DNA from 3 places in the Paenibacillus sp. 2KB_20 genome. Region 1 is predicted to be linked to each of the others. Evidence: predicted binding sites of a transcription regulator. Region 1 holds the regulator's gene; each other region holds the start of a gene.
What was found. The regulator Rex, encoded in region 1, represses fermentation and respiration genes when NADH is low (regulators of the CRP and FNR family bind a similar motif). The targets are predictions, from matches to a motif close to TTGTGAAATATTTCACAA.
Positions count from the first base shown of each region.

Region 2: a site for Rex is predicted at 1,598-1,615, ahead of hcp (hydroxylamine reductase). Genes of this name have one in related genera too.
Region 3: a site for Rex is predicted at 2,466-2,483, ahead of AB4124_RS08680 (flavocytochrome c). Genes of this name have one in related genera too.

Region 1 covers NZ_JBFRHH010000003.1:38,302-42,593, reverse strand. The annotation lists gene dinG (ATP-dependent DNA helicase DinG) at 1-1,445, shown strand, start outside; gene AB4124_RS09415 (redox-sensing transcriptional repressor Rex) at 1,518-2,183, shown strand; gene AB4124_RS09410 (amidohydrolase) at 2,158-3,459, shown strand; gene AB4124_RS09405 (cell wall elongation regulator TseB-like domain-containing protein) at 3,491-4,009, shown strand; gene AB4124_RS09400 (hypothetical protein) at 4,274-4,292, shown strand, end outside.
Region 2 covers NZ_JBFRHH010000014.1:157,668-161,959, reverse strand. The annotation lists gene AB4124_RS28580 (thiamine pyrophosphate-dependent enzyme) at 1-517, opposite strand, end outside; gene AB4124_RS28575 (2-oxoacid:acceptor oxidoreductase family protein) at 514-1,536, opposite strand; gene hcp (hydroxylamine reductase) at 1,744-3,429, shown strand; gene AB4124_RS28565 (hypothetical protein) at 3,929-4,246, opposite strand.
Region 3 covers NZ_JBFRHH010000002.1:662,925-667,216, reverse strand. The annotation lists gene AB4124_RS08690 (NADH:flavin oxidoreductase) at 1-192, opposite strand, end outside; gene AB4124_RS08685 (ArsR/SmtB family transcription factor) at 310-621, opposite strand; gene AB4124_RS08680 (flavocytochrome c) at 742-2,262, opposite strand; gene AB4124_RS08675 (TetR-like C-terminal domain-containing protein) at 2,666-3,232, shown strand; gene AB4124_RS08670 (oleate hydratase) at 3,345-4,292, shown strand, end outside.

The DNA.
Region 1 (4,292 bases):
CTGGCAAGCACCTTGGCTTGCAGATGAAATATTTTTCGGTGGTCCATACGTTGACTCGTATGTACAAAGACAGCCGCAGCGGTCAGCTTCCGGCTCTTCGCCAGCTGCTGCAAGCATCATCGCATGAGAAGGCTGTCGAGTGGTCCTCCATCATAGACCGGATTTATCCGGATCTGATCACCGCAAAAGAGAATTGGGACCGGCTCAGCGATCAATTGTTCGGACTGCTTCCGGAACGCGGAGACGCGACTCCGGGGGATGCCGGTCAATTCTCGCTTCGCTTATCGCCTCTGAAGAAGCCGAAGGATTGGGATTCGCTGGCCGAGCTCGAGCATCAAATTCATGTGACGCTGGGCGATGTCGTTCGCAAGGGTGACAAGCTGATCGCCGAGATGAAGGAAGATCTGGACGACTACAGCGCGGACAGTTTGTTAACAGACCTATCGGGTCTGTTTAAGGACCTGGCCGCACACCGCGAGGACCTGAGGTCTTTCATGGCTCTGAATGATGAAGGCACGGTATACTGGATGGAGGCTAACGGGAATTTCCGCGGCAAATCGCTGCAGCTTTATGCAGTGCCTGTAGATGTTAGCACCCACTTGAAGGAATTGTTTTTTGACAAGAAACAAAGCGTGATCCTGACATCGGCGACCTTGTCGGTGGATAAATCGTTTCAGTTCATGATCGAGAACTTGGGTCTTCAGGAAGCGGCAGATAGCGGCAACCTGAACACGGTTCTGCTGCCGTCCCCGTTTAATTACAGGGAGCAGGCCCTCCTTGTCGTGCCGCGCGATTTTCCGAGCGTGAAGGGCTCGGTCGGGGATGCACTCTTTGTGAATACACTTGTGCAATCATTGGCCGATACGGCAATCGCTACGCATGGCCGCATGCTTGTGCTGTTCACTTCGTACCGCATGCTGCGTCAGGTTCACGAGCCGTTGAAGGAGGCGCTGGCATCCAGCGATATTACGGTACTGGGACAAGGGATGGACGGAACCAGCCGTACCAAGTTAATCCGGAGATTCCAGGATAGCAGTGCTTCGGTCCTGCTGGGTACGAGCTCCTTCTGGGAAGGGGTAGACATACCCGGGGAGGCGCTCACTTGCCTTGCGATCGTCCGGCTGCCGTTCCAGCCGCCGAATCATCCCTTGGTCGAAGCCAAGAGCGAATTGCTGCAGCAGCAGAAGAAGAACCCGTTCATGAAACTTTCGGTTCCGCAAGCGGTCATTCGCTTCAAACAGGGATTTGGCCGACTGGTGCGGACCGCGCAAGATAAGGGGATTGTCATTGTCTACGATACCCGGGTCATTGAATCCTATTACGGGAAATATTTCTTATATTCTTTGCCGGGGCCGAAGATGGAGCACATGCCGACAGAGGGGATCGTTCCCCGAATTACGGAATGGCTGCAGGAAGAGGCAGGCATAGAGAACCAAGCTGAATAAAAGTGAAACAATGAACGAAATGATCTGTCACAAAAAAATGTAGTTATTAACCTATTATTAGGGGGAGCATGAATGAAATCGGAAAAAATTTCGGAAGCCGTGGTCCGCAGATTACCTGTATACTTGCGCTATTTGAATGAGCTTCAGAAAAGGGAGGTCTCCACGGTTTCCTCCCAGGAACTGGGACAAAAACTGGACCTCAATCCTGCTCAAATTCGTAAGGACCTAGCGTATTTCGGTGATTTTGGACGGAAAGGGATCGGATATGACGTATCTTATCTGATCGAGAAAATTCGCCAGATTCTAAAGCTGGACCAGAAGATCAATGTCGCATTGATTGGGGCCGGTAATCTTGGACATGCATTATCGAATTACAATGCATTTCTGAAGGACAATATGAAGATTGTGGCGGTTTTCGATTCGTATTCTCCCAAAGTTGGTATGAAAATTAACAATTTGGTTGTACAGCCGATGGAGGAACTGGAGAAGACGGTTCATGAGTACGGCATTCGTATCGGGATAATCACCGTTCCGGATTTTGAAGCGCAGAATGTAGCCAATCAGCTTATCGCCGCAGGCATCGAGGCTATCCTGAATTTTGCGCCAACCATCCTGAAAGCCCCATCCCATATCAGGATTCATACGGCTGATTTTACTACAGATTTGCAGAGTTTGGCCTATTATTTGGATAACGGCAAGGAGGATGCAGGACATGACGATAACGAAGTGGATGGTTAAGAACGGAACGTTTGCGGTATTAGAGGAAGGAAGAACCGTGCTACGCGGATATATGGTTGTGGAGAATGACCGGATAACCTATCTGGGTGAAGAAGAGCCAACCGTCCAAGAGGGAACAGAAGTTATCGACGGAACTCATCTGTTTTTCCTACCGGGGTTAGTGAACACGCACGGACATGCGGCGATGTCCCTGCTCCGCGGTTATGGCGACGATCTGGCACTGCAGGTATGGCTTCAGGAAAAAATGTGGCCTATGGAAGCCAAATTCACGGCCGACGATGTATACTGGGGAACCGCACTCTCCGTGCTGGAGATGATCAAAGGCGGAACCACGACATTTGTGGATATGTATGATCATATGGATCAGGTTGCCAAGGTTGTGCAGGACTCAGGAATGCGCGGCGTCCTAATGCGCGGCGTCATCGGATTATGTCCGCCTGAGGTACAGCAGCAGAAGCTGGATGAGGCGGTGGCATTCGCAAAAGACTGGCATGGCAAGGCTGACGGGAGAATTACGACGATGATATCGCCGCATGCACCTTATACGTGCCCGCCGGATTTCATCGAAAAATTCGTTCAGGCATCGCATGATTTGAATCTGCCTTTGCATACGCATATGTCCGAAACGGAAACGGAAGTAGCTCAGAATGTAAAAGACTACGGACTTCGCCCTGTTGCCCATTTGGAGAAGCTTGGCATGTTCTCCCGGCCAACGCTGCTTGCGCATGCCGTCCATCTGACCGATGAAGAAATCGAAATCCTGGCCAAGCATCAAGTTATGGTGTCGCATAATCCAGGAAGCAATTTGAAGCTTGCCAGCGGCATTGCACGCGTGCCTGCACTGCTGAAAGCTGGGGTCACTGTGTCATTGGGTACCGATGGACCTGCGAGCAATAATAATCTGGATATGTTTGAAGAGATGCGACTGGCTGCACTGATCCATAAAGGTGTAAGTGGGGACCCAACAGCCATTCCAGCATCCGAAGCGCTTCGGATGGGAACAGAGTATGGAGCCCGATCGGCGTTCCTTGAGGATATCGGCACACTTGCGGTAGGAATGAAAGCAGATATGATCGCACTGAACACGGATCAAGCGCACTTCCTTCCACGGACCGATTATATTTCACACGCTATCTACTCAGCCAGTGCGAAGGATGTAGAGCATGTATGGGTTGACGGCAAGCAGGTCGTGAAGAATGGCGCGAGTCTTACTCTTGATGAGGAACGTATCCGCCGGGAAGCGCAGCGTGCCTTTGAGCGTCTTACAACCCTCTAGGGAATAATCAAGGGGAGCGAGGAAGACGGATTTGAAGAAAAAAACGAAGTGGATTTTGCTGAGTGTGTCCATCGTGCTGCTGTTGCTGCTTGGTTTACAGCTCTATTATTCATATGTTATGAAAGATACTTGGAATGAAGAAAGAATGGCAATTGTTGCCGCGAAGCAGCATGGCCAATTGGTTACGTCCGGGAAGACCTATAAATCGGTGTGGGGCGAGGATAATAACTATTGGGTGGTAAGCGGGAAGGATCAAGACAATCAAGATCGTATGGTATGGGTGAAATTTACGGATGACAACGTACCTGTTGAAGGTGCTGACGCTGTCCAGTCCGTTTTATTGAAAACGGGAATGTCAGAAGCCCAGATGCGGGATCAGATCTATAACGAATTGCCTGGCGTTGAAATTAAGCGGTTGCTGCCTGGAATGTATGAGGGCGAGTATGCATGGCAGCTGCAGTATGAACACAACGGTCAGCGCGGCTATCGGTTTTATCGTTTTCAAGATGGTAACACCATCGGGAATGACATTATTCTTCCAAATCAATAAAAATGCAGTAAGCGAGGCGCCCTTTAAAATTCATAGGGTGCCTCTCTTTTTCTCCAACATGTAAGCGCATTCAGAAAGAATATGGAAAAACTGTTCTAAATATTTTCACAGACATGCATGAAAAAGTATATAAGATGTGATATACTCGTACTTGTACAAAACGAGCATATAAATTACATGCATCGAAATATATCGTTGTTATATGTACTATTGTGTCACAAAATGATAGACAAAATTTCATATAGGAAATGAAGGAGGAACTTCATGAAACTACGCATTGTAC
Region 2 (4,292 bases), on a different contig from region 1:
CTTCATGTTCAGCGATTCGCAGCGCCATGATATTCATGTCATAAACTGCCTGCGGTGAACGGGCGGTCAAAATCACCCAGCCGGTATTCAGACCGTAGTAAAGATCCGAATGGTCACCACGAATATCCAGCGGTCCGCTGACCGCACGCGTCACCAAATTCATGACCATCGGGAAACGTGTGCCCGCCTGCACAGGAAGCTGTTCGATCATATACAGGAAACCATTCGCGCTGGTAGCGTTGAATACCCGTGCTCCGGCTGCGGCCGCACCGTAGCAAATCCCCGCCGAGCCATGTTCGCCATCAGCTGGAATCAGCTTGATGTCGTGTTCACCGCGTGTACGCATCATGTCAAGATATTGGGCAATTTCCGTAGAAGGTGTAATCGGAAAATAACCCATAATGTGATAGTTAATCTGGGCAGCCGCCATGGCAGCCATTTCGTTGCCCGATTCGAAGACTGCCGTTTGAGCGGCCGCCAGCTTGTTCTCCGTAGTTTCTTGAATTTGCATATTCATGATCTGACTCCCTCCGCAGTTAAATAGGGAAATGATTGCGGCACACGGTGCTGCTCCGCATAATGCGGCTCTTCTAACATGGCAGCCAAAGCGGTGGTCGGACAAGCTTCGATACACTTCAAGCAGCCTTTGCAATACTGATAATCAATACCTTTCATAAACATCTGCATATTCCCGCGCTTATCCGGTTTCTTCTCCCACACGATGCAGAAATCCGGACATACCGTATCGCAGGCGGCACAGTGAATGCAGTCCTCTAACTTGTACTCTGGCAAATATCCCTGCCGGGAGCCGCTAAGATCCTTCAGGACACTGTTCGCCGTAACGTTCAGAATCCCGCCCAGCTCCTGCGTTTCATATCCAAGAATCGGCTGCGGTCTTGCGAAAGCGATTGGGTCTATAAGCTCTGAGCCATTTCCCAAGGAAAGGAACTGGACTTCGTTATATCCTCTGTCAAAGGTCCGCAAATTCGCTTCCACGAGGTGGGGCAGCTTTTTCTCAAATGTTGTGCGGATCACCTGCCGCATATCGTCCGGGTTTAGGAAGCTGCAAATCCGGAACAAAGCCCCCAGCATGGCCGTATTCACTTTGGTTTTTTCCTCAACGGAAATTTTCAGCGCATCAACTACGGCCAGCGTTCCCTGCGTCATGTTCAGATCCACGGCCACTTCGGAAAGGTCTCGCGCCGTATTCACAAGCACCGTTCCATCAGGCTGTAATCCGCTTATGACATCTATCGTCTTATACAATGCTTCATGAAATACACCGATGACATGCGGCTGCTCAATGGGACTGTGATCGCGGATTTCCACCTCGGAATCGCAGAACCTTACGAAACTCTTCACGGGCGACCCTTTTTTCTCCGAACCATAGCTGGAAAAATTCGAACCGTTAAGTCCGGAGCCGGTGACCCCGGCTTCGGCCAGCATTTTTCCGGCCAGATTGGCGCCAAGCCCGCCGATGGATTCGAGACGGATCTCGAAAAATCCCAGTTCATTCTTTTGAGGTAAAATCGACATGTTCTCTCCTCATTTCTTCTTAGGTCATTAATTCCAGTTTAAAAGAAGAAACGGACCAGGTTTGTGATTAAACTCACTACTTAAAAAATTGTGATTCCAATCACTATGTCGGTTGTGGGAGCGAAGTATACTGTCTTCAACAGTCCTATTGCGAGGCAATCTTATACTGACCTTACGACAAAAAATCACGAAATTGGAGGAGAAATAATGAATAACAACGCCCAAGAGACCTTACAGCATCAACCGTCTATGTTCTGCTTTCAATGTCAGGAAGCATCCAAAGGAACAGGCTGCACCATTGTCGGAGTATGCGGCAAACCGCATGATGTGGCAAACCTGCAAGATTTACTGATTTATTTGCTGAAAGGTATCTCTTTTCTCAGTCTGGATGTCCAGCTGCCGGAGGTGCTTGAACAGCGCGTATCGCTGTTTATTATGGACTCCTTGTTTGCAACAATTACGAACGCCAACTTTGACCGCGAGGTTTTTGTGAAAAAAATCCGGGAAGCGATAGAGCTCCGCGGCGAGGTGCGCACCTATTATAACGAACAATATCCGGAGGGAACCGCCAATCTCCCTGATGCTGCCGTCTGGCAAGCGGATAACGAAGCTTCTTTTGATGAAAAGGCACGTACGGTTGGTGTCCTCTCGACCAAGAATGAAGACATCCGCTCGCTGCGCGAATTAATTACTTACGGCTTGAAGGGGATGGCTGCTTATACGTACCACGCGCTTCATCTGGAGAAGGATGATAACGAATTAAACCGTTTTATGCGCCGTGCACTTGCCGCCACGCTTGACGACAGCCTTGAAGTGCAGGATCTGGTAGCTTTGACGATGGAAACCGGTAAATACGGCGTAAACGCCATGGCGATGCTTGATGAAGCGAACACCTCAGTTTACGGAAACCCGGAAATTACGAAGGTCAATATCGGGGTAAGCAACCGACCCGGCATTCTCATCAGCGGTCATGATCTGAAGGATTTGGAGGAGCTGCTGAAGCAGACGGAAGGAACCGGCGTGGACGTGTACACGCACAGTGAAATGCTGCCTGCCCACTATTATCCGGCATTCAAGAAATATGAGCATTTTGTAGGCAATTACGGGAATGCCTGGTGGAAGCAGAATAGCGAATTCGCAGCCTTTAACGGACCGATATTAATGACGACCAACTGTATCGTTCCGCCGAAAGACAGTTACAAGGACCGTATCTATACAACAGGCAACACTGGGTTTCCGGGTGTCCGCCATATTCCGGAAGGAACAGACGGTGCTCCCAAAGACTTCTCCCTACTAATCGAGCAAGCGAAAGGATGCCCAGCTCCAACGGAACTTGAAACGGGTGAGATCATCGGCGGTTTCGCTCATGCCGCTGTGATGAACGTGGCCGATCAAGTCGTCGATGCCGTGAAATCCGGGGCGATCCGCCGCTTCTTCGTCATGGCCGGCTGCGATGGACGGATGAAATCCCGCAACTATTACACCGATTTTGCGGCTGAACTTCCGAAAGACACAGTCATTCTAACTGCAGGCTGTGCCAAATACAAATACAATAAACTGGATCTAGGCGAAATCGGCGGTATTCCGCGGGTCCTGGACGCTGGTCAATGCAATGATTCTTACTCCCTCGTCGTGATTGCATTGAAACTGAAGGAAGTATTCGGCCTTGAGGATATTAATGATTTGCCGATTTCCTATAACATTGCCTGGTATGAGCAAAAAGCGGTTATCGTGCTGCTTGCCTTGCTTTATCTTGGCGTTAAAAATATTCATCTGGGCCCTACGCTCCCTGCATTCCTGTCGCCTAACGTTGCCAAAGTCCTCGTCGAAAACTTCGGTATCGGCGGTATTACTAATGTGGAAGATGACATGAACATGTTCCTTGGTGCCTAAAAAACCTGATAAATGAATGTCCCTAACCGGGGCATTCATTTTCTTATATTTCCACGCTTGTTTGCGCTATTTGACCATCCTCCAATGCTAAGCGCAATATAAAAAAGCTCATCTTTTCAGTTAAATACAAAGGCGTATATAGTGAATCCGTAGTTTACTGTTTTCAGTAGCTATTACATTCGATATGTGACCATTAGTAATAGTCCTTACAGGGATTACAGACCTGCATCAATCCCTCACTAACACCGCCAGACTCTCCACATGCACCGTATGCGGGAAACGATCCTATTATTAACTCTTCTGTTATATTAAACCGCGTGGTTACAAGGTTTCAACTTTAGATTATCTCCGATTGCGGGAATTTCGCGGTGTTTAACATCAATTTCATATCAATATAAAATGTTCTAGTCGCAATAACCTGGAGTGTTCAGTTTATAGGTATAAAAAATTGCACATAAACTGCGTATAGTTCAAAAATCATTTATGTATGAATGAAGGTTTACTTATATAGATCTTTAATTTCTTGCTCGTCGCCATAGATTGTCATTGTATCTTCTTTATATTCAACACTCCTCAAAATGTAACCATCCTCATTAACCAGTGGACAAACAAGTTCCCAGCCTTCTATAGATAAGTCATCCAAAATTTCAATTAATTCAGAAGGGTTGCTTTCCTCCAGACTACTGTAATGCCTCGTTATATCTGGCGAAATGAACTGCCAGTACTTTTCAGTATATTTGCCTGTCAAGGCCGTGCTAAGTATCAATGTTGCATGCTGTTTAAGTTTTACTTTGACAATACGTTCGATTTCTCTCACTGTCTTTTTCTCCTTTATTGAAATATATCTCGATTCGATTTTGCAA
Region 3 (4,292 bases), on a different contig from region 1:
AATGATCAATCCGACGCCATTCTCCGCACGCCGGCGGTAGTAAGCGGCCACATCCGGGCCTGGAACGCCGTTAGGGGAGAACCCGCGCGTCATAGGGGCCATCACCACGCGGGACGAAAGAGTAAGGTTACCGATGGTAAATGGCTCGAATAGGGATGCTGTAGAACGGACATTTTGATTTTGGTTGGTCATGTATGGAATCCTCCAATATGTTTAATATGCTTTTCTGTATTTTCATAAAAATAGATATATATGATAAAAAGAAAGAGCTTTTAAGCTTAATCTTCAATTTCACTTTGCTTTTTAAGCCTAAAGCTCTTTCTTGAGTTGTTCGATAAAACGCTGAATGCCTTCCTCATTCCGTCTGTAATATGTCCACTGGCCCGCTCGATGGGATTCCAGTAGACCGGCCTTTTGCAATTTTACCAGATAGCCAGAAACGACCGACTGAGCGAGTCCTGTTTTATCCGAAATGGAGCCCACGCAGATACCGCCCTGAAAATCACATTTCGAAGGCATGTGATCCTGCGGAGCAAAATGTTCCTCCGGATGCTTCAGCCACTCCAGGATTTTAAACCGGGACTCGTTTGATAGTGCTTTGATGGTTTGTAAGGTATCCATACGCTTATTATATCTATTTTTATAGAAATGTAAATATGGTTTTTAAAAAGATGGCTATCGGAAGATCAAAACAAGACCAAGCGTTTGTTGTTTTGCCGTATGAAGGATGCAGACTACAGCTTACCGTGCTCCCACAAATTCAGCTGATTTGATGCCGGCTTGGCGGCCGAAAATAATGATCTCGGCAACAGAGTTGCCACCGATCCGGTTTTGACCGTGCAATCCGCCTGTTAGTTCACCGGCTGCAAACAATCCTGGAATAGGCTTGCCGTCTTTATCCAAAACTTCCGTGTTCGTGTTGATTTTTACGCCGCCCATGGTGTAGTGAATACCGGGGGCGATTTGGATGGCATGGTATGGCGCTTCGGACAAGTCGTTATCCATGCCTGTCGTTCTGTCGAATTCGGTATCTTTATTGTTCTTCACCGCACTGTTCCATGTATCCAGTGTGGCTTTAAGCTGATCAACTGGAACGTCCATTTCTTTGGCTAAAGACTCGATCGAATCACCGTGAATGACAAAGCCCATTTTCTCATATTGCTGAATCGCTTTGACGCGGGATTTTACCCCGGAATCGAACACAAGAAAAGCCGATTTTTCAGGAAGCTTATTGATGGCGGCGGTGACGTTGTCCCGAGTATCCAGCTCGTTTGTGAAACGTTTGCCTTGGCTGGTCACGAGGATGGCTCCTTCTCCTCGAACGGCTTCCCCGATGAGATAAGATTTCTCCTGCTGCACCGTAGGGTGAACCTGGATTTGATCCATATCGACCGTTGTACCGCCGAGCTTTTCAATCATGGTGATGCCGTCACCGGTGCTGCCTTCCTGGTTGGTGGTCACGTACCCTTTCAGATCGGACCGAACTTCGGAAATCATGTCCATATTGGCTCCGAAACCGCCGGTTGTCACAACGACGGCATCTGCTGCAATGTTTTTCTCATCATTCTCGTTGAAGATGACTTTGACGCCGTTTACCTTGCCGTCTTTTTCCGTAATATCCGTTACCTTGGCATTGACGAATAGCGGAATTTCTTGTTCTTGTACATTTTTTACCAGTCCGTTGACAAGGTATTGTCCTACTGCTGAGCCGTCCTCAGGACGGTGCGTGCGTTTTTCGTTCATGCCGCCCGTAATGGTGATATTGTTCAACCGAATCCCAATGGAATCCAGCCAATCGATCGCGCTTGCCGAGTTGTCAACGAAGAAACGAAGCATGTCTTTGTCGTTGGTTCCATGACCGCCCTTTAAAGTCTCTTCATAAAATAAATCGTTGTTGTCCTTAATGCCCTGTTCTTGTTGGAACTTGGTTTCGGAAGCATTCATGCCCGAAGATGATTTTATGGTATTCCCGCCGGCAATCGGCATTTTTTCAAAAATGACCGGATTCATGCCTTTTTCTTTTGCCTCAAGGGCAGCAGACATACCGGCTCCGCCTGCACCGACGATGATGATATCATACTTTTCTTTGAGCTGATCGATCGGCGTATAACCGGTTTGGGACGCACCCGAAACGGCCGTTTCTTGGTCTTCTTCTTTTTTCGCGTTGTCCTGACTCTGATCCTGGTTCCCGCTGCCGCATCCCGCGATAGCAAGCATGAAAGAGAGAATGAGTATAAGCGTTGCTGCAAACTTCCTTTTCACTGTGTAACCCTCCATTTTCTCTATATCTATTTAGTTGACCATAAAGAGCCAATCGAAAAAGGAGGTCGTAACGTAGGAAAGCGAGAAGCGAAAGGGAACGTGAGCGTGACCTTTACTCTTCGAATCTCAGATCTTCCCCAGTTGCCTCCCTCCGGTCAGCCTCGTCAGGTCCACTTTATTGTAATATAGAGCAATCAATTATGTGGTGAATTATTTCACAATGTGTATAGGGTTTTATTTATTACGATGCCACCCGGGCTACGATCTCTTGACTTCCTGCGTGTTTCCAATTTATTTTGCCTCATAAGGATACCGCTTTTTCGCGTTGAGTTCCTTTATAATGAAGATATATAATCTGATCATTGCCTCTGTGGATGATTACGCTCTTGATTGGAGGGGTTTTATGGCACAAACAACAAAAAAAGCGCTTGCCCTATCGCTAAAAAAAATGCTTGAGAAAAAAACGCTTGATAAGATAACCGTTATTGATATTGTTGAGGACTGCGAAGTAAATCGCCAAACGTTTTATTATCATTTCAAGGATATTTATGATCTTGTGGAGTGGATTTGCACAAGCGAGGCTACCATAGCGTTGGATGGCAAGAAAACATATGACACGTGGCAGCAGGGCCTATTGCAAATATTTGAGTATGTGCTGAAAAACAAGGCGTTTGTGACGAGTGTCTATCATTCGATTAAACGAGAGCAGCTGGAAAGGTACCTATTTAACGTAACCTATAATCTTTTGATAGGAGTTATCGAGGAAAAGGCCGTTACGATGTCGATCAGGGATGATGATAAGTCGTTTATCGCTGACTTTTATAAATATGCGTTTGTAGGATTGATGCTGGATTGGATTGCTAAAGGGATGAAGGAAGAGCCCGCTGCGATTGTGGACCGGCTAAGCATTTTGATTCAAGGGGATATTTTTTTCGCGCTTGAAAAGTTTAAATCGCACCACGATCATTAGACAATATTAGGCTTTTGTCGAAAGTTTCGACATTAGGCGGACATTGTCTATAGGAGACCTCCGAATATTTTCTTATGATGAAGTTGCTAGAATCAATTCGGAGGTGACTGGAATGTATTATAGCAATGGAAATTATGAAGCGTTTGCCCGTCCGGAAAAACCGGTCGATGTCGACAAAAAATCAGCATATCTGGTTGGAGCCGGTTTAGGCTCTCTGGCAGCTGCGTGCTTCCTTGTGCGCGACGGCCAAATGAAGGGAGAACGGGTTCACATTCTGGAGGAGCTTAGTCTTCCCGGAGGTGCCTGCGACGGAATTCATGACAGCGATAAAGGTTTTATTATTCGCGGTGGACGGGAAATGGAAGATCATTTTGAATGCTTGTGGGATTTGTTCCGTACTATTCCGTCTCTGGAAATTGAAGGCGCATCGGTTTTGGATGAGTTTTACTGGCTGAACAAGAAAGATCCAAACTATTCTCTAATGAGAGCCACGGTTAACCGAGGCGAGGATGCCCATACGGATGGAAAATTTGCTCTGAGTGAAAAAGCTTCGCTGGAAATCGTGAAGTTATTCTTTACTCGAAACGAAGATTTGTATGATAAGCAAATTACCGATGTATTCACGGAGGATTTCTTTGCCTCGAATTTCTGGCTTTACTGGAGAACGATGTTTGCCTTTGAAGATTGGCACAGCGCTTTGGAGATGAAGCTTTACATTCAAAGATTCATTCACCATATTGGCGGACTGCCTGATTTTTCGGCGTTAAAATTTACGAAATATAATCAATATGAGTCATTGATTCTGCCAATGATGAAATATTTGCAGTCGCATGGCGTTCATTTCCAATATGATACAACGGTCACGAATGTAGTATTTGATATTCAAGGTAATAAGAAGGTTGCCAAGCAAATTGTATGTCGCCGTGCTGGCAATGAGGAATATATCGATTTAACGGAAGATGATTTGGTGTTTGTGACAAATGGCAGCTGCACGGAAAATTCTTCTTCGGGCGACCATCATCGTGCGGCTGAATTCAATCGTTCCGCAGGCGGCTGCTGG